DNA from 3 places in the Marinibaculum pumilum genome. Region 3 is predicted to be linked to each of the others. Evidence: predicted binding sites of a transcription regulator. Region 3 holds the regulator's gene; each other region holds the start of a gene.
The links. Region 3 encodes LexA, which represses DNA repair genes until DNA is damaged. Its sites were predicted from a motif close to ATGTTCTANTTTGGTTC; they were not measured.
Positions count from the first base shown of each region.

Region 1: ACFOGJ_RS22475 (adenosylcobalamin-dependent ribonucleoside-diphosphate reductase) is a predicted target of LexA. The motif match lies at 5,321-5,337, and genes of this name have one in related genera.
Region 2: ACFOGJ_RS26445 (Y-family DNA polymerase) is a predicted target of LexA. The motif match lies at 5,339-5,355, and genes of this name have one in related genera.

Region 1 is NZ_JBHRTR010000036.1:1,889-9,622, reverse strand. Features, by position in the region: gene ACFOGJ_RS22500 (helix-turn-helix domain-containing protein) at 1-714, opposite strand, end outside; gene ACFOGJ_RS22495 (YybH family protein) at 810-1,253, opposite strand; gene ACFOGJ_RS22490 (nuclear transport factor 2 family protein) at 1,287-1,763, opposite strand; gene ACFOGJ_RS22485 (hypothetical protein) at 2,041-2,424, shown strand; gene ACFOGJ_RS22480 (Crp/Fnr family transcriptional regulator) at 2,462-2,830, opposite strand; gene ACFOGJ_RS22475 (adenosylcobalamin-dependent ribonucleoside-diphosphate reductase) at 2,848-5,190, opposite strand; gene ACFOGJ_RS22470 (lysophospholipid acyltransferase family protein) at 5,375-6,127, opposite strand; gene ACFOGJ_RS22465 (YdcF family protein) at 6,142-6,921, opposite strand; gene ACFOGJ_RS22460 (D-glycero-alpha-D-manno-heptose-1,7-bisphosphate 7-phosphatase) at 6,918-7,466, opposite strand; partial or broken gene ACFOGJ_RS22455 (cell division protein FtsX) at 7,468-7,734, opposite strand, start outside.
Region 2 is NZ_JBHRTR010000049.1:23,460-31,193, forward strand. Features, by position in the region: gene ACFOGJ_RS26440 (error-prone DNA polymerase) at 1-3,528, opposite strand, end outside; gene ACFOGJ_RS26445 (Y-family DNA polymerase) at 3,512-5,278, opposite strand; gene ACFOGJ_RS26450 (ATPase domain-containing protein) at 5,475-7,016, shown strand; gene ACFOGJ_RS26455 (ATP-binding protein) at 7,013-7,734, shown strand, end outside.
Region 3 is NZ_JBHRTR010000005.1:123,448-131,181, forward strand. Features, by position in the region: gene ACFOGJ_RS01550 (cation:proton antiporter) at 1-1,268, opposite strand, end outside; gene ACFOGJ_RS01555 (MFS transporter) at 1,391-2,587, opposite strand; gene ACFOGJ_RS01560 (AraC family transcriptional regulator) at 2,689-3,558, shown strand; gene lexA (transcriptional repressor LexA) at 3,552-4,370, opposite strand; gene ACFOGJ_RS01570 (molybdopterin molybdotransferase MoeA) at 4,602-5,855, opposite strand; gene moaC (cyclic pyranopterin monophosphate synthase MoaC) at 5,852-6,334, opposite strand; gene trpC (indole-3-glycerol phosphate synthase TrpC) at 6,346-7,173, opposite strand; gene trpD (anthranilate phosphoribosyltransferase) at 7,175-7,734, opposite strand, start outside.

The sequences.
Region 1 (7,734 bases), on a different contig from region 3:
GGGCCCCAGCCGCTCTTCGCCGAGATGGCGGTCGATGGCGCGGTAGAGCCGGCGCAGATGGGCGAGCCGGACCGCGCTCTCGTCGCTTTCCAGGGCAGCGGCCGGCGCGGTCAGCGCCAGCGCGAGAAGGTCGAGCAGCTGCGGCACCAGCCGTGCCGCCTCTGCAGGCGACAGCTGCGTACGCTGCGCCACGATCGCTTCCATGAAATCCAGGAAGATCCGCACCAGCGGCGCATTGCCGGCCATGGTCCGTGCGGTGAGGTCGTCGATCAGCGGCAGCCGGTCGCGCGCCATCGGCCCCTCGATCCGCAGGGTGGTGAGCGTGTCGGGGCTGGCCTGGAGGTAGCGGTAGGTATCGGCGGTACCGATCATGCCCAGGTCGCTGGGCGCGATCCGTGCCTGGCGGCCGCCCTGGTGCAGTTCCAGCGGCTGCCGCCGTGGCACGGGCAGCATGTAGTAGTCGCCGCCATCGCCGATATGGCAGCGCCGGCGGTCGACCAGCATCGGGTCGCAATCGACCATGCAGAAGCGTGCGCCGGCCAGGTCGAAGATCGCCAGCTCGCCCCTGCGGAATGCGGTGGCTGCCGGATTGGTCAGATCGACCGGGTAGTAGCTGTCGTAGATCGCGTCGGCCCAGGCCTGCAGGCGCCGTTCGGGCGGCACCCCGCCGACATCGATCTGCCGCAGGTTGGTCTCGCCGCCAGGCGCCTGCATGACATCCGCCTCCCGCATCGCCGGCCGCACCGTTTCCGGGCGCAGCGATGCCAGTTCACCACAGTTCGCGGCGGAGGGGTATTGCGGGCGGCGGTTCAGCCCGGCGAGGCGCCGGCGATGCGCCCGGCCAACACGCTCTGGTGCCAGCAGACCAGCTGCCAGGTGCCGTCGATCCGCGCCCAGGTCAGGGTGAAGCCCATGAAGCGCTGCCGGAAGCCGGTGTCGCGCGGCTTGCCGCGGAAGGTGGAGAAGCCGCTGACATGGCCCATATCGCCGATCGCCAGGACGTTCACCTCGCGCGGGATCCACTGAAAGAACTCCCACAGCCCCTGGCCGTCGCCCAGGCCGCAGCCGCGGGCGTGGAAGTCGATATGGTCGATGAACTCGGCCTTGGTCATGCGCCAGGGATAATCCTCGTCCAGGATCTCGCAGCGCTCGTCGAACATCGCCCAGAAGCCGTCCAGGTCGCCGGTGTTGAGCGCGTTGCTCCAGGCCTCGAACCGTTCCCTCAAGCCCGTCTCGTCTGCGGATGCCGTCATTGCCCTTGCTCCCTTCCCGTTCCGGCGGCGGGATCAGCCCGCGCGCACCTGCTCCATGCCGGCCCAGCTGTCGCCCTGGGCCACGTTGAAATTGAAGATCACGTCCAGGCGGCTGAACAGCCAGCTGCCGTCGCGGCGGACGAAAGCGTCGTCATAATCGCCCAGGATCCAGCGGCTGACCTTGCGGCCGTCCTGCATGAAGGTGCAGGGCAGCAGCAGCCGCCAGCGGCCGCGGGCGGTGTCGCCATCGACCTCGACGATGCCGTTCATGCCCAGATGAGCACAGAAGGTGATGGTGGCCGAGGCGCCGCCGAAGAAGTCCTCGATCGCGGCGCGGCCCTCGTGATGGCCCAGCTCGGCATTGCTCCAGACCCCTTCGTCGACGAACAGCGGGCCGATCCGGGCCGCATCCAGGCCCTGGTCGTTGTAGTGCCAGTAGAGATGCTTCAGCCGGGTGATCTCCTCGATCGCCGCCAGCCGCGCGACGCGCGCCTCCAGATCGTCTGCCATGCCGCTTTCCCTGTCGACTGGACCCATTGTCCGCGCATTCTATGCCGGCGCGCGGCCGGCCGGCCGGTGGCAGCTTGGACCTGGATGCCCCAATTCTTGGCCCTGGCTGTCCCCGGTGTCCTGGCCCTGCCAGCCGGCGGTGCGGCAGCAAGATTGCCTGTGACGGCGGGCATGGCTGTTGTACACTCAGCGATGGCAAGTGACCGGGGTGGTTGCCATCTGGAATTGCATCCTTCCCGGTCGCCGATGGACGGCTGCGGGGAAAGAAGGTCGTCCCATGACAGGAAACGAGGGCCCGGCCGGACGGGTGCCGGGCCGGACGACGGACGGGTTGCCGCCGACCGTGCAGGGCGCAGCCGTGCCCGGTTCCGTCCTGCCGGAAACCGCTGTGCCCGGCAGTTTCGACGCCGGCTGGCATGACGAGCGGGAGGATGGCGGGCGGCCGTTCTGGGCAGTGCCGCTGATCCTGTCGTTCTGGGCGATTGCCGTGCCGTTGGGCCTGAGCCTGTGGTTCGACGATGATGTCGAAGCGGCGCCGGCATCCTGCATCGAACTGGCGCTTGGCCTCGACGCGGCGTTGCGGGCCGCCGATGCTGGCGCGGCTGCCCGTCTGGGCCATGACCTGGGGCGGGCCGGCTGCCCGCTGCCATCCGGGCACTGACCGGGGTGCCGATCCGGGCGGTCGGCCGGACTGACGGTTACCGGCCCGTGGTGCTGGTCGAGCGCAGGTTCTCGACCAGGATCCGCACCAGGGCCTTCAGGAACGGGTCGGCATTGGCGAGCTTGCGGCGCAGGGTGGTGCCCGGTATCGCCCGCACCGCGACGAACCCCATAGACGTGGCGTTGGCAGAGCGGGGCTTGCCGTCGACCAGCGCCATCTCGCCGAAGAAGCCGCCGGGGCCGACGGTCGCCAGGGTGCGGTCGTTCGGCGGACGGCCGGTCCAGATCCGCACCTGGCCCTCCTCGACGAAATACATCACGTCGCCGCGCTGGCCCTCGGTGAAGATCTCCTGGTTGCCGCCGAAGGTCAGCTTGCGGAACGGGTTGGCATGCTCCGGCTCGCTCATGGCCGCCTCTCCCGCGCTCAACCGCAGCGGGAATAGCCGCAGGAGGTGCAGATATCGCAGCCTTCCTGCCGGACCAGGCTCGGCTGGCCGCATTTCGGGCATTGCGCCAGGCCGGCGCCGGGCCGCGCCTCCTCCTGCCCGACCGCCTTCAGGTAGGCGAGCTGCTCGGTCCTGCGTTCCTCGGGGGCGCTGAGGAAACCGATGTCGATCATGTGCCGCTCGATCACCTCGCCGATCGCCGCCAGCAGCGACGGCACGTAGCGGCCGCGCATCCAGTGGCCGCCGCGCGGGTCGAAGACGGCCTTCAGCTCCTCCACAACGAAGGCCACGTCGCCGCCGCGCCGGAACACCGCGGAGATCATCCGGGTCAGCGCCACCGTCCAGGCGTAATGCTCGGTGTTCTTGGAATTGATGAAGACCTCGAACGGCCGCCGGCGCCCGTCGGCGACGATGTCGTTCAGGGTGATGTAGATCGCATGCTCGCTTTCCGGCCAGACCACCTTGTAGGTCTGGCCCGGCAGCGCCTCCGGCCGGTCCAGCGGCCGGGTCATGTAGACCACGCCGCCGGCCTCGAAGGCATCCTTCGGCTTCGGCGCCGGCGCCGCCAGGGGCAGTTCCGCCTGGGCGGCGGCTTCCTGCGCCTTCGCCTTGTCCTTGTCCGGCGCGAGGCTCAGCACCGAGCCGGTGACCGGGTTCGGTCGGTAGGTGGTGCAGCCCTTGCAGCCCTGCTCGTAGGCCTGGACATAGACGTCCTTGAACGCCTCGAAGGAGATGTCCTCCGGCAGGTTGATGGTCTTGGAGATCGAGCTGTCGACATATTTCTGCACCGCGGCCTGCATCCGCACATGCGCCTCCGGGGCCAGGGTCTGGGCATCGACGAAGGCGTCGGTCAGGGGCGCATTCTCGCCGCGCAGCCGGCGGTACAGGCGATAGGCATAGTCGGTCACCTCCTCTTCCTGCCGGCTGCCGTCGGGCAGCAGCACGGAACGGCGGTAGGAGAAGCTGAACACCGGCTCCAGGCCGGAGGAGACATTGTCCGCCAGGATCGAGATCGTGCCGGTCGGCGCGATCGAGGTCAGCAGCGCGTTGCGGATGCCCGATCGCGCGATCGCGTCGCGCACGTCCGCATCCAGGGTGGCGACATGGCCGCCCGCCAGATAGGCCTCGCGGTCGAACAGCGGGAAGGCGCCCTTCTCCGCCGCCAGTTCGGTGGAGGCGAGATAGGCCGCCCGCTGCAGCGCCGCCATCCAGGCTTCCGTCAGCTGCACCGCCCGGTCGCTGCCGTAGCGGGCGCCGGTCATGATCAGCGCATCGGCCAGGCCGGTGACGCCAAGGCCGATGCGCCGCTTGTTGCGCGCCTCCTCCTGCTGCCGCGGCAGCGGGAAGCCGGACACGTCGATGGTGTTGTCCATCATCCGCACCGCGGTGCGGACCAGCGCGTCCAGCGCCTGCAGGTCGAGCGCCGCGGCGTCGGTGAACGGCTCACGCACCAGCCGCGCCAGGTTGATCGAGCCCAGCAGGCAGGCGCCATAGGGCGGCAGCGGCTGCTCGCCGCAGGGATTGGTGGCGGCGATGGTCTCGCAATAGTGCAGGTTGTTCAGCCGGTTGATGCGGTCGACGAAGATCACGCCGGGTTCGGCATAGGCATAGGTCGCCCGCATGATCCGGTTCCACAGGTCGCGCGCCTGCACGGTCCGGAACACGGTGCCGTCGAACATCAGGTCCCAGCCGGCATCCGCCTTCACCGCTTCCATGAAGGCGTCGGTGACCAGGACCGACAGGTTGAACATGCGCAGGCGGCCGGCATCCTCCTTCGCGGCGATGAAGGCCTCGATGTCGGGATGGTCGCAGCGCATCACCGCCATCATGGCGCCGCGGCGATGGCCGGCCGACATGATGGTGCGGCACATCGCGTCCCAGACATCCATGAAGGTCAGCGGCCCGGAGGCGTCGGCGCCGACGCCGCGGACCGGTGCGCCACGCGGCCGCAGGGTGGAGAAGTCGTAGCCGATGCCGCCGCCCTGCTGCATGGTCAGGGCGGCTTCCTTCAGGTTGTCGAAGATCCCCGCCATGTCGTCGGGGATCGTCCCCATGACGAAGCAGTTGAACAGGGTCACCCGCCGGTCGGTGCCGGCGCCGGCGACGATCCGTCCCGCCGGCAGGAAGCGGAAATCCTCCAGCGCCTCGCGGAAGCGCGGGATCCAGGCTTCGGGATCGGCCTCCGGCGCAGCCAGGGCACGGGCGATGCGGTCCCAGCTGTCGTCCAGGGTGCGGTCGACCGGCGTGCCGTCGGCATCCTTCAGGCGGTACTTCATGTCCCAGATCTGACGGGAGATCGGGGCGATCTGCTGCTCGGGCATGGCCGGTCGCTCGTCCTGGACGGTTTGTCTGCATAGTGTCGGGAGGGCGGTGCGAACGCCTTGCCGATCCCGCAACCGGCATCCTCACCGAAGGGCGATTGTATCGGCAGCGGCCCGCTGCCGTCAATGAATGTTCCCGTTATGTGCGACGTCCATTTCGCCGCAACATGTCAGGCAGGGTTAGTCAAAGCTCTGTTTTTGCTGGATTTTCGGCTTCGATGCCGACCCGGGCCTCCATGGCCAGCCGGTCGCTGCCGTCCTGGATCGCCGCCTCCAGCAGGGCGATGAATTCGGGCCGTTTCAGCCCTGCCGGGATCGGCGGCAGGAACTCCATCAGGATCGTCCCGGGCCGTTTCATGAAAGCCTTGCGGCCCCAGAACAGGCCGGAGTTCAAGGCCACCGGCACCACCGGCAGGTCGAGCCGGTCGTAGAGGGCGGCGATCCCCGCCTGCAGCCGCCGGCGCTCCCCCGGCGCGACCCGGGTGCCCTCCGGAAAAATCACGATCGGCCGCCCCGCATCGGCGCAGGCCCGCGCGACCCGCAGCATGTCGCGCAGCGCGGTGGCGCCTGCACTGCGGTCGACGGGGATCATGCCGACCCGGCGCGCATAGGTGCCATAGAGCGGGATCCGCAGCAGTTCCTTCTTCATCACCAGCGCCGGATCGTCCAGCAGGCTGTGGAACATCATCGTGTCCCAGGCCGACTGGTGCTTCGCCGCCACGATGCAGGGGCCGGCCGGCAGGTGCTCCAGGCCGCGCACCTCGTGGCGCAGGCCGACGATACGGCGCAGGAGCCAGTTCACCAGCCGGTTCCAGCGGTCCATACCGCGCACCAGGATGCGGCGGTCGGACCATAGCAGCGGCAGATAGGCGATGCAGAAGCCCGCCGTGGACAGGTAGAAGCAGAGGTTGAAGAGCAGGGCGCGCAGCCAGGTCATGTCCGTCTCCGCGCCTAGGTATCGCTGCCGCCGCGGGCCGCATCGCCGCCGCGGGACCGCTCGACCGACAACGGCGATCCGCCGATGGAGATCTCCGGCGCCGGGACCGTGCCCTCCGCCGGCACCGGTTCCAATGCGCCGGCATTGCCGGCACCGGGCGGCTTGCCGGTCAGCGCCCGTTCGGCGCGGGCGCGCAGCAGCGCGGCGAAATACTTGTGGAACTCGCCCACCAGGAGCTCCGCGGTGCCGCGCCAGCGCCACCAGTCCCGCAGGCGGATCTGCTCCGGGAAGACCGGATGGGCGATATAGTCGATCTCCGGGTCCGCCCGCCGCAGTTCCAGCAGGCTGCGCGGCATGTGATAGGCCGCGGTCACCACCCGCAGGCTGTCATAGCCGCGACTGCGCGCCCATTCGGCCACCTCCAGGGCGTTCTCTTCCGTATTGCGGGCGGCAAAGCCCAGGTCGACGCAGCAGTCCAGCAGCTCCGCCCGGCCGGCCACCTCGCCCAGCGCGGCCTTGTCGACGGTCGGATTGACGCCGGAGACCAGCATGTGTCCGGCCAGGCCCTGCTGCAGCAGGTTCAGCCCCTCGGCCAGCCGGACCGGCCCGCCGGTCAGCACGACCACGGCATCGGTCTTCCGACGGTCGATGCTCTCCCCCGACGGCAGGCCGGACAGGAACTGCAGGAAGGCTCCGGCCCAGAGGGCGGCAAGCACCAGCACGACGATCACCGGCAGCAGCCAGAGGCGTCCGCTCGGCCCGGAGGGGCGCCGGAACACCGGGCGACGGGTCAAGCCGGCGCCTCCGCCAGCAGCCGCTCCACAGCATCGGCGAGGCTCTCGAGCACCCGCACGGGCAGGAGCTCGGGCGGGATGCCGCGGCCCTGTACCGTCGCGCCATGCCCGGTGCGGACCAGGACCCGGGCGCAGCCGGCGGCATGCGCGGCCTGCAGGTCGGACAGCGAATCGCCGATGAACAGCACCGGCTCCGCGCCCCTGCGCAGCCGCGCCATTGCCTCCCGCAGCATGCCCGGGCCGGGCTTGCGCCGGTCGCTGGCCGCCCAGGGCGGGTCCGGGGCGTGGAACAGGGCGTCCAGCCGGGCGCCGGCGCGCGCCAGTTCCTGCTGCAGCCGGCCGTGGATTTCCGCCAGCCGCTCCTCGCCGATAATACCGCGGCCGACGACGCTCTGGTTGGTGCAGACTGCCACCCGGTGGCCGTTGGCGTTCAGGCGGGCCACGGCGGCGGCGCTGCCCGGCAGCATCACCAGCTCCGATGGCGCCTTCACGTAATCCTCGCGATTGACGTTGAGGACGCCGTCGCGGTCCAGCAGCACCAGCATCTCAGACCTCGCGGCGCAGCGCCCGCAGCACCGTGAACCTTGCGGTCACGGCCGCCAGGACGACGGAGCAGAGGGGGATCGCCAGGATGCCCGCCCAGTCGAGCGGCGACAGGCGCATCGGCGGCAGCAGCGCCGCCTGCAGGTCGGCGGCGGTCTCCGCCACGGCGAAGGCGACGAGGGCGGCCAGGGCCAGGCCGATCACCGCGCCTCGCAGGGCCAGGCCCAGGACATGCCACTGGAACTGCGCCGCGATGTACTGGTCGCGGGC
Region 2 (7,734 bases), on a different contig from region 3:
GAAGTTGCGGCCGTCGGGAAAGTCCACTTTGACCGCCGGGCTGCCCGCATCCGGGCCAGGCCGCGCCGGGGCCAGCACCTCCGGCGGGCGTGCAGGATGGCGCTTCTGGCGGCTGCGCAGCGCGGCGACGACCTTGGCGTTGGGCGGCCGCCGCGGCTCGTCGGCCCGCGCCATCGCCCCATCGAAGCCCGTCATATCGAAGCCGGGCTTTTCGAAGCCGGGCATGTCGACCGTCCGCGGCGCCGTCTCCTCCGCCGGCGGCGGTGCCGGACCGTCCAGCTCCGCCAGCCAGGCCAGGCGGTCGGAGAGGTCCTGCAGCTGGTCCGCGATGACGTGGATCACCAGCCCCTCGCGCTGCAGCCTGCCCCGCACCAGCAGCAGCCGGGCGCCCATCACGTCGCGGCGGAAGCGTTCGAACATGGCGGGCCAGATCACCACGTTCGCCACCCCGGTCTCGTCCTCCAGGGTGGCGAAGATCACCCCGCTGGCGGTGCCCGGCCGCTGCCGCACCAGCACCAGGCCGGCCACCGCGACGCGGGATTCGTCCTTCGCCTGCGCCAGCCAGGACGCGGGCCTCAGGTCGGGAATGCTGCCGCCCGCGCCGCCCAGCACCGGCCGCAGAAGCTGCATCGGATGCGCCTTCAGCGACAGCCGCAGCTGCGCATAGTCGTGCAGCACATGTTCGCCCAGCGCCATCGGCGGCAGCGCCACCTCCGGCTCCGCGCCGCCGTCCAGCGCCGGGCGGTTGCTGCCGCGGCCGCCGATGGCCGCCCGCTCCGCCGCCTCGGCATGGGCGAACAGCGGCAGCGGGCCTTCGCGCAGCGCCGCCGCCTGCCATTCCGCGCGGCGGCGGTCCAGGCCGACGGAGCGGAAGGCATCCGCCGCGGCCAGCCCCTGCAGCACCTGCGCCCCCAGCCCGCTGCGGCGGTGCAGGTCCGCCATGTCGCGGAACGGGCCGTCCCGGCGGGCGGCGATCAGGCGGGCGATGTCGATCTCCCGCGCGCCCTTCACCTGGCGGAAGCCGAGCCGCAGGGCGGCACCGTCCGCCGGCAGCGGCCCCCCGCCTTTTCCCGGCCCCCTTGAGCTGCCGAGCGGTTCCAGGGTGCAGTCCCAGCCGCTGTGGTTCACGTCGACGGGGCGCACCTGCACGCCATGGTCGCGGGCGTCGCGCACCAGCTGCGCCGGGGCGTAGAAGCCCATCGGCTGGGCGTTCAGGATCGCGCAGGCGAAGACCGCCGGATAGTGCCGTTTCAGCCAGGCGGAGACATAGACCAGCAGCGCGAAGCTGGCGGCATGGCTTTCCGGGAAGCCGTATTCGCCGAAGCCCTCGATCTGCTGGAAGCAGCGTTCGGCGAAGTCGCGCTCATAGCCCCGCGCCACCATCCCCTCCACCAGCTTGCGCTGGAATTCGTGGATCGTGCCGACCTTGCGGAAGGTCGCCATGGCGCGGCGCAGCCGGTCGGCTTCCGACGGGGTGAAGCCGGCGGCGACGATGGCGATCTTCATCGCCTGCTCCTGGAACAGCGGCACGCCAAGGGTCTTGCCCAGCACCGCCTCCAGCGCCTTGGAGGGATAGGTCACCCGTTCCTCGCCATGGCGGCGGCGCAGATAGGGATGCACCATGTCGCCCTGGATCGGCCCCGGGCGGACGATCGCCACCTCGATCACCAGGTCGTAGAAGTTGCGCGGCTTCAGCCGCGGCAGCATGGTCATCTGCGCCCGGCTTTCCACCTGGAAGACGCCGATGGAATCCGCCCGGCAGAGCATGTCGTAGACCCGCGGGTCGTCGGGCGGCAGGCTCGCCAGGTCCAGCCGGCGGCCGTGATGGGCGGCGATCAGGTCGAAGGCCTTGGCGATGCAGGTCAGCATGCCCAGCGCCAGCACGTCGATCTTCAGCATGCCGACCGCGTCCAGGTCGTCCTTGTCCCATTCGATGACGGTGCGGTCCTCCATCGCCGCATTCTCGATCGGCACCATCTCCGACAGCGGGCCGGCGGTGATGACGAAGCCGCCGACATGCTGCGACAGGTGGCGGGGAAAGCCGGTCAGGTCCTGCGCCAGCCGGATCGCGGTGGCGAGCAGCGGGTCCGACGGGTCCAGCCCGCCCTGGCGAATGTGATCCTCCTCCACCCCCTCGCGGCCGAAGCCCCAGACGGTGCGCGCCAGCACGCCGACGGCGTCCTGCGACAGGCCCAGCGCCTTGCCCACGTCGCGGATCGCGCTGCGGCCGCGATAGCAGATCACCGTCGCCGCCAGGGCGGCACGGTCGCGGCCGTACTTGTCGTAGATGTACTGGATCACCTCCTCGCGGCGCTCATGCTCGAAATCGACGTCGATGTCCGGCGGCTCGTTGCGCTCGGCAGAGACGAAGCGCTCGAACAGCAGGTCCACCGCATCCGGGTCGACCGCGGTGATGCCCAGGCAGTAGCAGACCGCGGAATTGGCCGCCGAGCCGCGGCCCTGGCAGAGGATTCCGCGCGACCGCGCGAAGCGCACGATGTCGTGCACGGTCAGGAAATAGGGGGCGTAGTTCAGGCTGCCGATCAAGGTCAGTTCGTGCGCCAGCACCCGGCGGATCTTCTGCGGCACGCCGTCGGGATAGCGCGCCCGCGCGCCCTCCCAGGTCAGCCGCTGCAGCGCCGCCTGCGGCGGCTCGCCCGCCGGCCCCGCCTCGCGCGGATATTCGTAGGCCAGTTCGTCCAGGGAGAAGCGGCAGCTTTCCGCCACCGCGCAGGTGCGCGCCACGGCCTCCGGATGGCGGCGGAACAGGGCCGCCATCTCCGCCGCCGGCTTCAGGTGGCGTTCGGCATTGGCGAACAGCCGGCGGCCGGCCGTGGCCAGGGTGCAGCCCTCGCGGATGCAGGTCAGCACGTCCTGCAGCGGCCGCCGGCCTGGGCTGTGGTAGTGCACGTCGTTGCCGGCGACCAGGTCCAGGCCGCTGTCGGTTGCCCATGCGGCGGCGCGCGCCAGCCGCCGGGCATCGTCGCCGCGATACAGGTTGTGCGCCAGCAGCCAGGCGGTGTCGCCGCAGGCGGCCTTCACCGCCTGCAGGTGGCGGCGCAGCGCCTCCTCCGCCATCTCCGTCCCGCCCCCGTCCGTCCCGTCCCCGTCCGCCCCACCTTCTTCGGGCAGCAAAGCGAGCACCGCCTGGCCCGCGGCATGGTCCAGGAAGTCGGCGAAGGACAGGTCGCAGGCGCCCTTCTCCGCCCGGCGCTTGCCCAGGGTCAGCAGGCGGCAGAGCCGGGCATAGGCCGCCCGGTCGGTGGGCAGGCAGAGCAGGTCCGGCGCGTCGCGGAAGACCAGCCGCGCGCCGGGCAGGAAGCGGATGCCGTGGCTCTTCGCCGCCGCGTGGGCACGCACCACCCCGGCCAGGCTGTTGCGGTCGGTCAGCGCGATGGCGCGATGGCCGAGCGCGGCCGCGGCGACGACCAGTTCCTCCGGATGGGAGGCGCCGCGCAGGAAGCTGAAATTGCTGGTGACCTGCAGCTCTGCATAGGCGGGCGCGACGATCTCAGGTGCAGAGGCCATGCAGGAACCAGCCTTCATCCGTCCCCTGCGCCCCACTCCCCTGCGCCCCACTCCCCTGCGCCGTGCCCCCCTGCGCATGACAGAGGCGGAACAGCCAGAAGCGCCGCCCCTCCGCATCCTCCACCCGGTAATAGTCGCGGGCCGGCGGCAGCGGCGCCTCGGTCACGCTCAGCGCCTGCCACCAGGGCGGGGCGATGCGCTCCGGCCCTTCCGCGGCCACCACCCGGTGCAGCACCCGCCGCCAGCGGAAGAGGAGTGGCGGCGCATCCCCGGCGGCGACGGCCTCCACCGCCACCGGCTCCGGCCGCGGCAGCAGGCTGACCGGCCGCGGCGGCGCGGCCGGGTCCCACCTCCCTGCCCCGCTGCCCGCCGGGCTGCGGCTGCCCGCCGCCTCCAGCGCCGGCAGGTATCGTTCCGCCAGTTCCGGCAGATGCGCCTCCACCGCCAGCAGGCAGCGCACCTGCGCCGCGCCGAGCCGCACCGTCAGCCGGTCCAGGAGCGGCGCCAGTGCGGCCTCGAAGCCATGCGCCCGCCCCTGCGGGGCGGTATGGTCGCCCCCCCCAGCCGGAACCGACCCGGCCGGGGCCGGCCCGCCCGAAACCGGCCCCTCCGGTACGGGTTCCGGGGGCGCCAGCACCGCCGCCGGCGCGCCGGCCTGTTCCGCCGGCAGCCATTCGGTGACCGGCGCCGACAGGATCATCACGTCGATGCCGAAGCCGGGCGCCGCCTCCCCCAGCCGCTCCGCGAACAGCCGCATCAGATGGCCGGGGTCGCGGACCGGGCGGGCGGTGCCGATCTGCAGGTCCTGGCTGTCGCCGTCGCTGCGATAGAGGGTCAAGGTGAGCCGGCGGGCACCGCGGCCGTCGCGTTCCAGCCGGGCACAGAGCGCCTGCAGCAGGCGCAGGCAGCCGGCATCCAGGTCGCCGCGCAGGGCCACCGGTTCCGGGAAGGTCAGCCGCACCCGCCAGTCCGGCACCGGCATGGCGGGGGAGAGCGGCCGCTCCGCCCGCGCCAGGGCGGCATCCAGCCGCTCCAGCAGGTCGGCGCCGAAGCGCCGCGCCAGGCTGGCCCGCGGCAGGCCGATCAGGTCGCCGATGCGGCGCAGGCCGACCCGGTTCAGCGCCTCCAGCCGCGCCGGCTCCAGCCGCAGCGCCGCCAGCGGCAGCGGCCGCAGCGGCGCCTCCCGCTCCCCCGGCGGGGCGATCAGGATGCCCTCCTCCTCCGGCATCTCGGCCGCATCCCCGCCATCCCGCTCCCCAGCGGCGAACCGGGCCAGCGCCCAGGCGGCGGCGGCGCTGTCGGCGATCGCCAGGCGCACCACCAGGCCGCGCGCGCGCAGCCGCCCGGCCAGGTCGCAGGCCATCGCCGCCTCGCCGCCGAACAGGTGGGCGCAGCCGCTGATGTCCATGCGCACCCCGTCCGCCCCGTCCGCCGCCACCCAGGGGCTGTAGCGGCCGCACCAGCGCACCAGCCGCTGCAGCGCCGCATCGTCGGCGGCGCGGTCGGCCTCCCGGCAGCGCAGCTCCGGCAGCAGGGCGCGGGCATCCGCCGCGCTCATCCCGGGCCGCAGCCCCAGCGCGGCGGCGCGGCGGTCCACGGCGAACAGCCGCACCCCGCCCTGCACGCTCTCCGTCAGGGCCCAGGCGGCGGATGATGTGCTGTCGCCGCCGCCATCGCCACCACCATCCCCGGTCGGCGACAGGCGGTCGGTGGGCCAGTAGGGCAGCCAGAGGGCAAGGAAGCGCTTCATGACGGGACCTCCAGAGCGGCAGGCAGAACGGCAGGCAGAACGGCCGGAATGCGAAAACGGGAACATAATAGGAACATTTTGCCCGGCAGCACAAGCGGAACCGGTTCGCCCTGCGAACCGTTCTCTTTCCGCCCTAGCGAACCGGCAACCCGGTGCGGGCAGATGCAGCGGCAAGGAGAGGCGCAGCGGAGCGAGAATGATCGAGCGAGAGAACGGCGTCGGCGCGGAAACCGTGACCGGCACGAAGAGTGACGCCGGCAACGGCGAAGCCCATACGGGGATCGCGGGCCTCGACGGGATCATGTGCGGGGGGCTGTCCCGCGGCAGCATGTTCCTGGTCGAGGGCGAGCCCGGTGCCGGCAAGACGACGGTGGCGCTGCAGTTCCTGCTGGAAGGCGCGCGGCGCGGCGAGCGCGGCCTCTACATCACCCTGTCGGAGACGGAACGGGAACTCCGCCAGGGCGCCGCCACGCATGGCTGGACCCTGGGCGAGGGGATCGAGATCTTCGAGCTGATCCCGCCGGAGAGCCTGCTCGACGAGGACCAGCAGCAGAGCCTGCTCTATTCCTCCGACCTGGAGCTGGGCGAGACCACGAAGCAGATCTTCGGCGCCGTGGAGCGGGTGAAGCCCCGCCGGGTGGTGCTGGACAGCCTGTCGGAAATCCGCCTGCTGGCACAGAGCTCGCTGCGCTACCGGCGCCAGATCCTGGCCATCAAGCACTACTTCACCCGCCATGACAGCACGGTGATGCTGCTCGACGACCTGACGGCGGAGGCCGCGGACAAGACCGTGCACAGCGTCACCCAGGGCGTGATCCGGCTGGAGGAGATGGCGCCCGACTACGGCGCCGAACGGCGCCGGGTGCGGATCCTGAAGTATCGCGGCCGCAAGTATCGCGGCGGCTATCACGACTTCACCATCACCACCGGCGGGATCAACGTCTTTCCCCGACTGGTCGCCGCAGAGTATCGGGGCGGCCGGCGGCGCGGCCGCATCACCTCCGGCATCGCCGCGCTCGACGCCCTGCTGGGCGGCGGGCTGGAGGGCGGCTCCAGCACCCTGGTCCTCGGCCCGGCCGGCACCGGCAAGACCCTGATCTCGCTGACCTTCGCGCTGGCCGCAATCGCCCGCGGCGAGAAGGCGGCGATGTTCGTCTTCGACGAGGAGCTGGGCCTGCTGATCGACCGGATGCAGGGCATGGGCATCGACCTGCAGGCCCTGCAGCGCGACGGGACCCTGTTCCTCGACCAGGTCGATGCCGCCGAGCTGTCGCCGGGCGAGTTCGCGCACCGGGTCCGCAGCGCCGTCGACGCGCGGGACATCAAGACCGTGGTGATCGACAGCCTGAACGGCTACCAGGCGGCGATGCCGGCGGAGAATGCCCTGATCCTCCACATGCACGAGTTGCTGCAATACCTGAACCGGCAGGGGGCGGCGACCTTCATGACCGTCGCGCAGCACGGCCTGGTGGGCGACATGGCCGCCCCGGTCGACATCACCTACATGGCGGATTCCGTCATCCTGCTCCGCTATTTCGAGGCGGCGGGGAAGGTCCGGCGCGCGATCTCGGTGATCAAGAAGCGCTCCGGCACGCACGAGACGGCGATCCGCGAGTTCCGCATCGACCCTGGCGGCCTGTCGGTGGGGGAACCGCTGCACAGCTTCCAGGGCGTCCTGCGCGGCGTGCCGACCTATGCCGGGACGGAAACGCCGCTGCTCACGGATCCCGGCGCGTGAGCGCGGCCGATCCGCTGTCCGAGCGGGTGCTGATCCTGGCACCGCAGGGCCGGGACGCGCAGATCGCGGCGATGATCCTGCACGAGGCCGGCTTCAGCGCCGATATCCGTTCCACCCTGGCCGAGCTGTCGCAGGAACTGGAGAAGGGCGCCGGCCTGGCGATCGTGACCGACGAGGCGGTGCGCCATGCCGACCTGCGGCCGCTGGCGGCTTTCCTGGCCGGGCAGCCGTCCTGGTCGGACCTGCCGGTCGTCCTGCTCACCCATCGCGGCGGCGGCCTGGAGCGCAACCCGGCGGCGGCGCGCCTGGCGGAGGTGCTGGGCAATGTCACCTTCCTGGAGCGCCCCTTCCATCCCACCACCCTGGCCAGCGTGGTCCGCACCGCGCTGCGCGGCCGCCGCCGCCAGTACCAGGCGCGCAGCCAGCTGGAAGCCCTGCAGGAGGGCGAGCAGCGGCTGCAGACCGCCCTCTGGGCCGGCCATCTGGGTTCCTGGATGCTCGACCTGAAGGGCGGCGCCTTCTGGACTTCCGAGACCTGCCGCGCCCATTTCGGCCGCGCCCCGGAAGAGGAACTGGATTTCGCCGCCTTCCGCGGCGCCGCCCATCCGCAGGACCGGGCGCGCCTGCGCGCCGCCTTCGCCGCCAGCCAGCGCAGCGGCAGCGACCTGGCCATCGAATATCGCATTCTCTGGCCCGACGGCAGCACCCACTGGGTCGA
Region 3 (7,734 bases):
ACCTGCATGGCGGCCAGCGCTTCCGCCAGCGCCGTGGTGACGCTGTTCGCGCCGACCAGCAGGAGGCCCGGCGGCTCGGCGGAGGCGAGGCCCAGCAGCCGCGCCAGCGGCCGCAGGCTGAAGCCGTGCAGCAGCACCGTCAGCAGGACGATGGCGAAGCTGAGGGGGACCAGCAGGGCGCCGTCGGCATGGCCGGCCTCCGCCAGTTTGGCGCCGAACAGGCCGGAGATCGCCACCGCGACGATGCCGCGCGGCGCGATCCAGGACAGCAGCGCGCGGTGCCGCCAGGGCACGCCGGTGCCGGCCAGGCTCAGCAGCACGGTGGCCGGCCGCACCAGCAGCAGCACGGCGGCGAGGTAGAGCAGGTGGTGCCAGTCCAGGACCAGCAGGGTGCCCGTGTCCAGGGTGGCGGTCAGCAGGATGAAGACGCCGGAGACCAGTACCGTGGCCAGCACTTCCTTCAGGCGGCGCATCTCCTCGAAGGCGGCGATCCGGGCATTGCCGATGGTCAGCCCCAGCACGGTCACCGCCACCAGGCCCGTCTCCTCGACATAGGCGTTGGCGAGGGCGAAGGAGGCCAGCACCGTGCCCAGGACCAGCGGCGCCTTCAGGAACTCCGGGACCAGCCCGCGCCGGAACGCCCAGGCGATGCCCAGGCCGGCCAGCACACCCAGTGCCGCGGCCAGCACGGCGCCCAGCAGGACATGCGCCAGAGCGCCCCAGACGCCGTTGCCGCCGGCGTCCAGCGCCAGGGTCACTTCGTAGGCCAGGACCGCGAACAGCGCGCCCAGCGGGTCGTTGACGATGCCTTCCCATTTCAGGGTGGTGGCCGGCTTGCGGTCCAGCCGCGCCTGCCGCAGCAGCGGGGCGATGACTGTCGGGCCGGTGACGACCAGGATGCCGCCGAAGACCGCCGATGTCGGCCAGGACAGGCCGCCGATCCAGTGCGCCGCACCGGCGCCGAGCAGCCAGCCCAGAGGCGCGCCGACCAGGGTCAGCCGCCGCACCCCGGCGGCGGTGCCGCGCAGCTCCCGCAGCTGCAGGTTGATGCCGCCTTCGAACAGGATGATGGCGACCGCCAGGGCGATGACGGGCGACAGCAGCGGGCCGAAATCCTCGACCGGGTGCAGCAGGCTCCCGACCGGACCAACCGCGATGCCGGCGAGGGCAAGCAGGACGATGGCGGGAAACTGGTAGCGCCAGGCCAGCCACTGGGCGGCGATGCCCAGCGCCAGGACAAGCGCCGCCTTGGCGACCAGATCCTCCATTTGTGCTGCTTCAGTCCCCTGCTGCCCGAAACCGGGCCGTCGGGTGCCCCCCGATGCCGGCTCTCGGCCCTGATGGCGGTGACCCTAGCGCAAAGGCAGCCCGGTCCGGAAGCGGATGGCGCTCAGACCGCCGGCTGGGGTGCCGCCGCGCGGCCGCCGCCGGGCAGGAACAGCGCGGCGGCCAGTACCGCCAGGCCGAACAGGGCAAGGACCTGGAAGGTGGCGGCAAAGCCGCCGGCGCCGCCATGCAGCCAGGCGACCAGCGGCAGGGCGCTGGCGCTGGCGGTGAAGGACAGCAGGTAGCGCAGCGCATAGATCCGCCCGCGCCAGCCGGCGCTGGCATAGCGGGCCACCAGCGCGTCGTTGACCGTCACCTGGCCGAACAGGCCGAACATCAGGCCCGCGGCCGGCAGCAGCAGCAGCCAGCCCTGGGCGAAGGCGACGGCCAGCAGGCAGGGCGCCTGCACCAGCGCGAGCGGCAGGAAGACCGCCCGCAGCGACAGGCGGTCGATCCAGCGGCCGACGATCAGCTGCGAGACGGCGCCGAACAGGAACACGGCCGCCACGATCAGGCCCAGGGTGGCCGGGGAGGCGACGAGGTCGGACAGGCGCTCCTGGAACAGCTTCGGCATCGACACCGTGGTCGCGCTGAACGCCACGCCGCCTGCCAGGGTGGTCAGGGCCAGGATCGCGAAGGCGCGCTTCACTGCCGCCCGGGATGGCGCCGCTGCCGCAGCGGCAGTCGGCCCGAGGACGGGCCGCCCGGCGGCCGGCTGCCGGGGCACCAGAAGCAGGAAGGCGAGTCCGGCCGCGATCGCAGCCAGGCCGGGCAGGATGAAGGCCGCTCGCCATCCGGCCAGTTCCACCATCGTCCCGGTCAGCAGCGCGGCGCCGGCAACGCCGACATTGCCCCAGACGCCGTTCAGACCGATCGCGCGGCCGAGGCGGGGCGCGGTGTCGACCAGCAGCGCGGTGCCGACCGGATGGTAGATCGCGGCGAACAGGCCGAGCAGGGTCAGCGCGCCGGCCAGCTGCCAGGGCGACTGGACCAGGCCGGTGAGGATCGCCGCCAGGCCGCTGCCCAGGAAGAAGACCGCCAGCATGTCGCGCCGGTTCCAGCGATCGGCGAGCCAGCCGGCCGGAAGCGAGCCGGCGCCGAAGGCGATGAAGCCGCCGGTCGCCAGCGGCAGGAGTTCCGCGAAGTCCAGGCCGAAGGTGGGGCCCATGCCCAGCACGGCGGTCGGGAAGACCAGCATCAAAAGATGGTCAAGCAGATGGGCCAGATTGATGAAGGCAAGGGTACGGCTCTGCGGCGCCATGACGGTTTCCTCCCGCGACCGGCGCAGCCTAGACTGGCCGGTGAGAGGCTGTATGCCGATTTCTGTCTCAAAGCAGACATTCAACAGAACGGATATTCGGGATGGGCCGGGACATAGCGACCGCCATGCGGTCCGCCGGGCCGATCGACGCCGCTGCCGCGCGCGTGCTGGCCATGGCCGCGGAAGCGGAAGGCGGGCCGCCGGTTGCGGCCATGGCGCGCGATTTCGCACCTGGCCACCGCATTCCGCCGCACCGCCACCGGCGCGCGCAACTGATCTATGCCGCGACCGGCGTACTCCGGGTTTCGACAGCGTCGGGAACCTGGATCACGCCGCCGCAGCGTGCCGTCTGGATGCCTGCCGGGATCGAGCACCGGATCGATATGGTCGGCGCGGTGGCGATGCGCACCCTCTACCTGCGCGCGCCGGCGGCCGCCGCGATGCCCCGGGAATGCGCGGTGGTGGCGGTGCGGCCGTTGCTGCGTGAACTGATCCTGGCGATGGTCGAGGTCGACATGTCGGGCGACACGCCGCCGGCCCGCAGGCGTCGGCGGCTTCTGACCGCACTGATCCGGAATGAACTGCGCACGGTGCCGGTTGTGCCGCTGCGCATCCCGATGCCCGCCGATCCGCGGCTGTCGCGGCTTTGCGCCGCCATCCTGGCGGAACCGGCAGCGGAGCGGAGCCTGGAGGAATGGGGGGCGGAGGTCGGGGCCAGTGCCCGGACCCTGGCCCGGCTGGCCCGTCAGGAACTGGGCATGTCGTTGGGCGCCTGGCGCCAACAGGTGCGCCTGGCGGAGGCGGTCGCGCAGATGGCGACCGGGGAGCCGGTGGCGCGCGCGGCCGCGCGCGCCGGCTATGCCAGCGCCAGTGCCTTTTCGGCGATGTTCCGCCGAGCGCTGGGCACGACGCCGAAGGCGTATCTGCGCGAAGGCGGCGGCAGCGCGGAGCCCGCCGCGGCCGCTCAGTAGGAGCGCAGCAGGCCGACCAGGCGGCCCTGCACCTTGACCCGGTCCGCGCCGAAGATTCGGGTCTCGTATTTCGGGTTGGCGGCCTCCAGGGCGATGGTCTTGCCCTTCCGGCGGAGACGCTTCAGGGTCGCCTCGTTGTCGTCGACCAGGGCCACCACGATGGTGCCGCTCTCCGCATCCTCGCAGCGCCGGATGACCACGGTATCGCCATCCAGGATGCCGACATCGACCATCGAATCACCGGCGATCTCCAGCGCATAGAAGTCGCCGCCGCCGCTCAGCATGCCGGAAGGCACCTCGACCTGGGCCGACAGGTCGCGCAGCGCCTCGATCGGGGTGCCCGCCGCGATGCGGCCATAGAGCGGCAGCTCCACAATCTCCGGCGCCCGGTCGGCGCCGCGGCCGCGCAGCCCCCCATAGCTTCCGGCAGTGGTTCCGGCCGGGGCTCCGGCGGCGGCTCCGGCCTGGGGCAGGCCGCGCACCTCTCCGGTGGCGCCGCCATGCACCAGCCGCGGGGTGAAGCCGTTGCCGCCCTCGACCTCGCCATCTGTGCCCGCGCCATGGACGGGTGCCGCGCGGCGTCCGGCCGGCACGATGTCGGTCGGCAGCTTCAGGATCTCGAGCGCGCGGGCCCGGTGCGGCAGCCGGCGGATGAAGCCGCGCTCCTCCAATCCGGTGATCAGCCGGTGGATGCCGGATTTCGAGCGCAGGCCCAGCGCTTCCTTCATCTCGTCGAACGAGGGGGAAATGCCGGAGACCTTCAGGCGCTCGTGGATGAAGAGGAGCAGTTCGTGCTGTTTTCTCGTGAGCATGTCGGTCCCTTGCGTGCGTTCCTGCTGTCCCGCCGGTTGCCGTCGTCCCGCTCCGTTCCCGGTTCGGCCCATGCCCGGATCCTGGTCGGCAAAGGGGAAATACGGGAACGGAGTGAAAACCCGTGAGAACGTTCTATTTTTGTTTTTGACTCGGGTCAAGCCTTGGCGGCCATTCAATCCGAAATCCTGGCAATATCCGGTGAAATACCCTGCCGGAGCCAAGACTAGGGGTCAGAAACCGTAATCGAATCGGACAATCTCGACTTGCGATCCGGTTGCGGCCGCCGGCGCGTGAGGCGGGCGGCGCACCAGGCACTCGGATTCGGCCAGGAGGCGCAGCATCGACGAGTCCTGCTTGCCGAAGGGGGTGGCGACCCGCTCCCCGTCGGCGGCCGTCTCCAGCCGGGCGCGCAGGAAGTCCTCGCGCCGGTCGTTTGCCGGCAGGTCGGCACCCAGGCGCGCGGTCTCCAGCGGTCCCTCGCGGTCCGGCAGGCCCAGCAGGCGCTCCAGGGCCGGCCGCAGGAACAGCATCGCGCAGACCATGGCGGATACGGGGTTCCCCGGCAGGCCCAGCAGGGGCACCGGGCTGCCTGGCGCGGGGCCCACCCGCGCGGTGCCGAACATCAGCGGCTTGCCGGGCCGCATGGCGATCCGCCAGAAGTCCAGGTCGCGCCCGTCGGCGGCCAGCACCCGCTGCACCAGGTCGTGTTCGCCGACGCTGGCACCGCCCAGGGTCACCAGCAGGTCGCAGCCGGCGGCACCCGCCGCGCAGCCTGCCAGCGCATGCACATCGTCGGGAGCGATGCCCAGGTCCACCGGCGTGGCGCCGAAGCGGGCCGCCCAGGCCATGATGCCGTAGCTGTTGGAGGCCACGATCTGGTTCGGGCCCGGGGTTTCGCCGGGGCGGACCAGTTCGTCGCCGGTCGCCAGCACGGCGATGCGCGGCCGGCGGCGCACCGGCAGCCATGCCTGGTTCATCGCCGCCGCCAGCGCGATGTCGCGCGCGCTCAGCCGGCGGCCGGCCGGCAGCAAGGCCTCTCCCTCCGCGAAGTCCAGGCCCGCGGGCCGGACCCAGCGCCCCTGCGGGCCACCATCGCGGACCTCGACAATGCTGTCGCCGGCCTCGCAATCCTCCTGCAGCACCACGGTGTCGGCACCATCGGGCAGCGGCGCGCCGGTAAAGATCCTCACCGCCTCGCCCGCGGCGAGGGTCCCGGCATGAGCGGCGCCGGCGGCGACCTCGCCGACCTGGGTCAGGCGGGCGGGCAGGCGGGCAATGTCCGCCGCCCGTACCGCCCAGCCATCCATCGCGCTGACGGCGAAGGGCGGCTGCGTGCGGCGGGCGGCGACGGCCTCCGCAAGCACCCGGTCATGCGCGGACGCGAGCGGCAGGAACTCCGCCGTCACCGGCGCCAGCGCCGCGACGATCCGCTGCCGGGCCTCGGCGACCGGCAGCAGGTCGATGGCGCCCCTGGCCATCGTCATTCCGCCTCGAAGGTGCCGGACTTGCCGCCGGACTTGTGACGCAGCCGGACCTCCGTTATGCGCATGCCCCGGTCCACCGCCTTGCACATGTCATAGACGGTGAGGGCGGCGACGGATGCGGCGGTCAGGGCTTCCATCTCGACCCCTGTCGGGCCGGTGGTGCGGCATTCCGCGGTGATCAGGACGCCGCCCAGTTCGGGGTCGCAGGCCAGATCCAGTGTCACCTTGGACAGCGGCAGCGGGTGGCAGAGCGGAATCAGGTCGGCGGTGCGCTTGGCGGCCATGATCCCGGCCAGCCGGGCCACGCCGAGGACATCGCCCTTGGCGGCGCCGCCGCTCTCGATCAGCGCCAGGGTTTCCGGCTGCATCAGCACCCGTGCCTCCGCGACGGCCCGCCGCGCGGTGGCCGGCTTCTCGGACACATCGACCATCTGCGCCCGTCCCTGGGCGTCCAGGTGGGTAAGTTTCTGCTCGCTCACGGGCCAGTCCCTCAGGCGGCGGAGCCGGAGGCGGCTGCGCCCGGCTGCAGGGGGCCGATCAGGTCGCGCACGGCCGCAGTCACGTCGGGCTGGCGCATGAAGCTCTCGCCGATCAGGAAGGCATAGACGCCTGCGCGCATCAGCCGCTCCAGGTCCGCCGGCACGCCCAGGCCGCTTTCCCCGACGGCCAGGACCTCGGGCGGCAGGGCTGGGGCCAGGCTCTCCGCTGTGGCCAGGTCGACCTGCAGGGTCTTCAGGTTGCGGTTGTTGATGCCGATCATGCCGGCGCCCATCGCCAGCGCGCGGTCCAGCTCCAGCCGGTCATGCACCTCCACCAGGACATCCATGCCCAGCGCGCCGGCGGCGGCCATCAGCTCTGCCGCCAGGGCATCCTCCAGTGCCGCCAGGATCAGCAGGATGCAGTCCGCGCCCAGCGCCCGGCTCTCGGCGATCTGGTAGGGGTCGACCATGAAGTCCTTGCGCAGCACCGGCAGGTCGACCGCGTCGCGGGCTGCCGGCAGGAAGGCATCCTCGCCCTGGAAATAGGGCGTGTCGGTCAGCACCGACAGGCAGGCGGCCCCGCCGGCGGCATAGGCCCGGGCCAGAGCGGGCGGGTCGAAATCGGCCCGGATCAGCCCCTTGGACGGCGAGGCCTTCTTCAGTTCCGCGATCAGGGCGGGCCGCCGCTGCGCCGCCTGGCGCGCCAACGCCGCACGGAAGCCGCGCGGCGGGTCCGCGGCATCCGCCCGTGCGCGCAGCGCGGCCTCCGGCACCGCCGCCTTGCGGTCGGCGACATGGGCGCGCTTGTCGGCGACGATGCGTGCAAGAGTGTCCGACATCTCAGCGTCCCTCTCCGCCGCCGGCGCCTTCTGCGGGATTGCCATGGGTGGTCGCGATCAGCGCCTCCAGGGTGCGCATCGCCCGGCCGTCGTCCAGCGCCGCCGCCACCATCTGCGCCCCGGTCTTCAGATCGGCCGCCTTGTCGGCGATCATCAGCACCGCCGCCGCATTCAGGCAGACGATGTCGCGGAAGGCGCCCGTCTCGCCCATCAGCACGCCGCGCAGGGCAGCGGCGTTGCGGGCCGGATCGCCGCCGCGCAGATCCTCCGGCGCGGCGCGGGGCAGGCCGGCATCCTCCGGTGTCACCTCGAAGCGGTTGACGGCGCCGTCCTTCAGCTCGGCGACGATGGACGGGCCGGTGGTGGTCAACTCGTCCATGCCGTCGCTGCCATGGACCACCCAGACCCGCTCCGACCCCAGGTTGCGCAGCACCTGCGCCAGCGGTTCCACCCAGTCGGCGGAGAACACGCCCAGCAGCTGACGCTTCGCGCCGGCGGGGTTGGACAGCGGGCCCAGCAGGTTGAAGATCGTCCGCGTACCCAGCTCGACCCGGGTGGGGC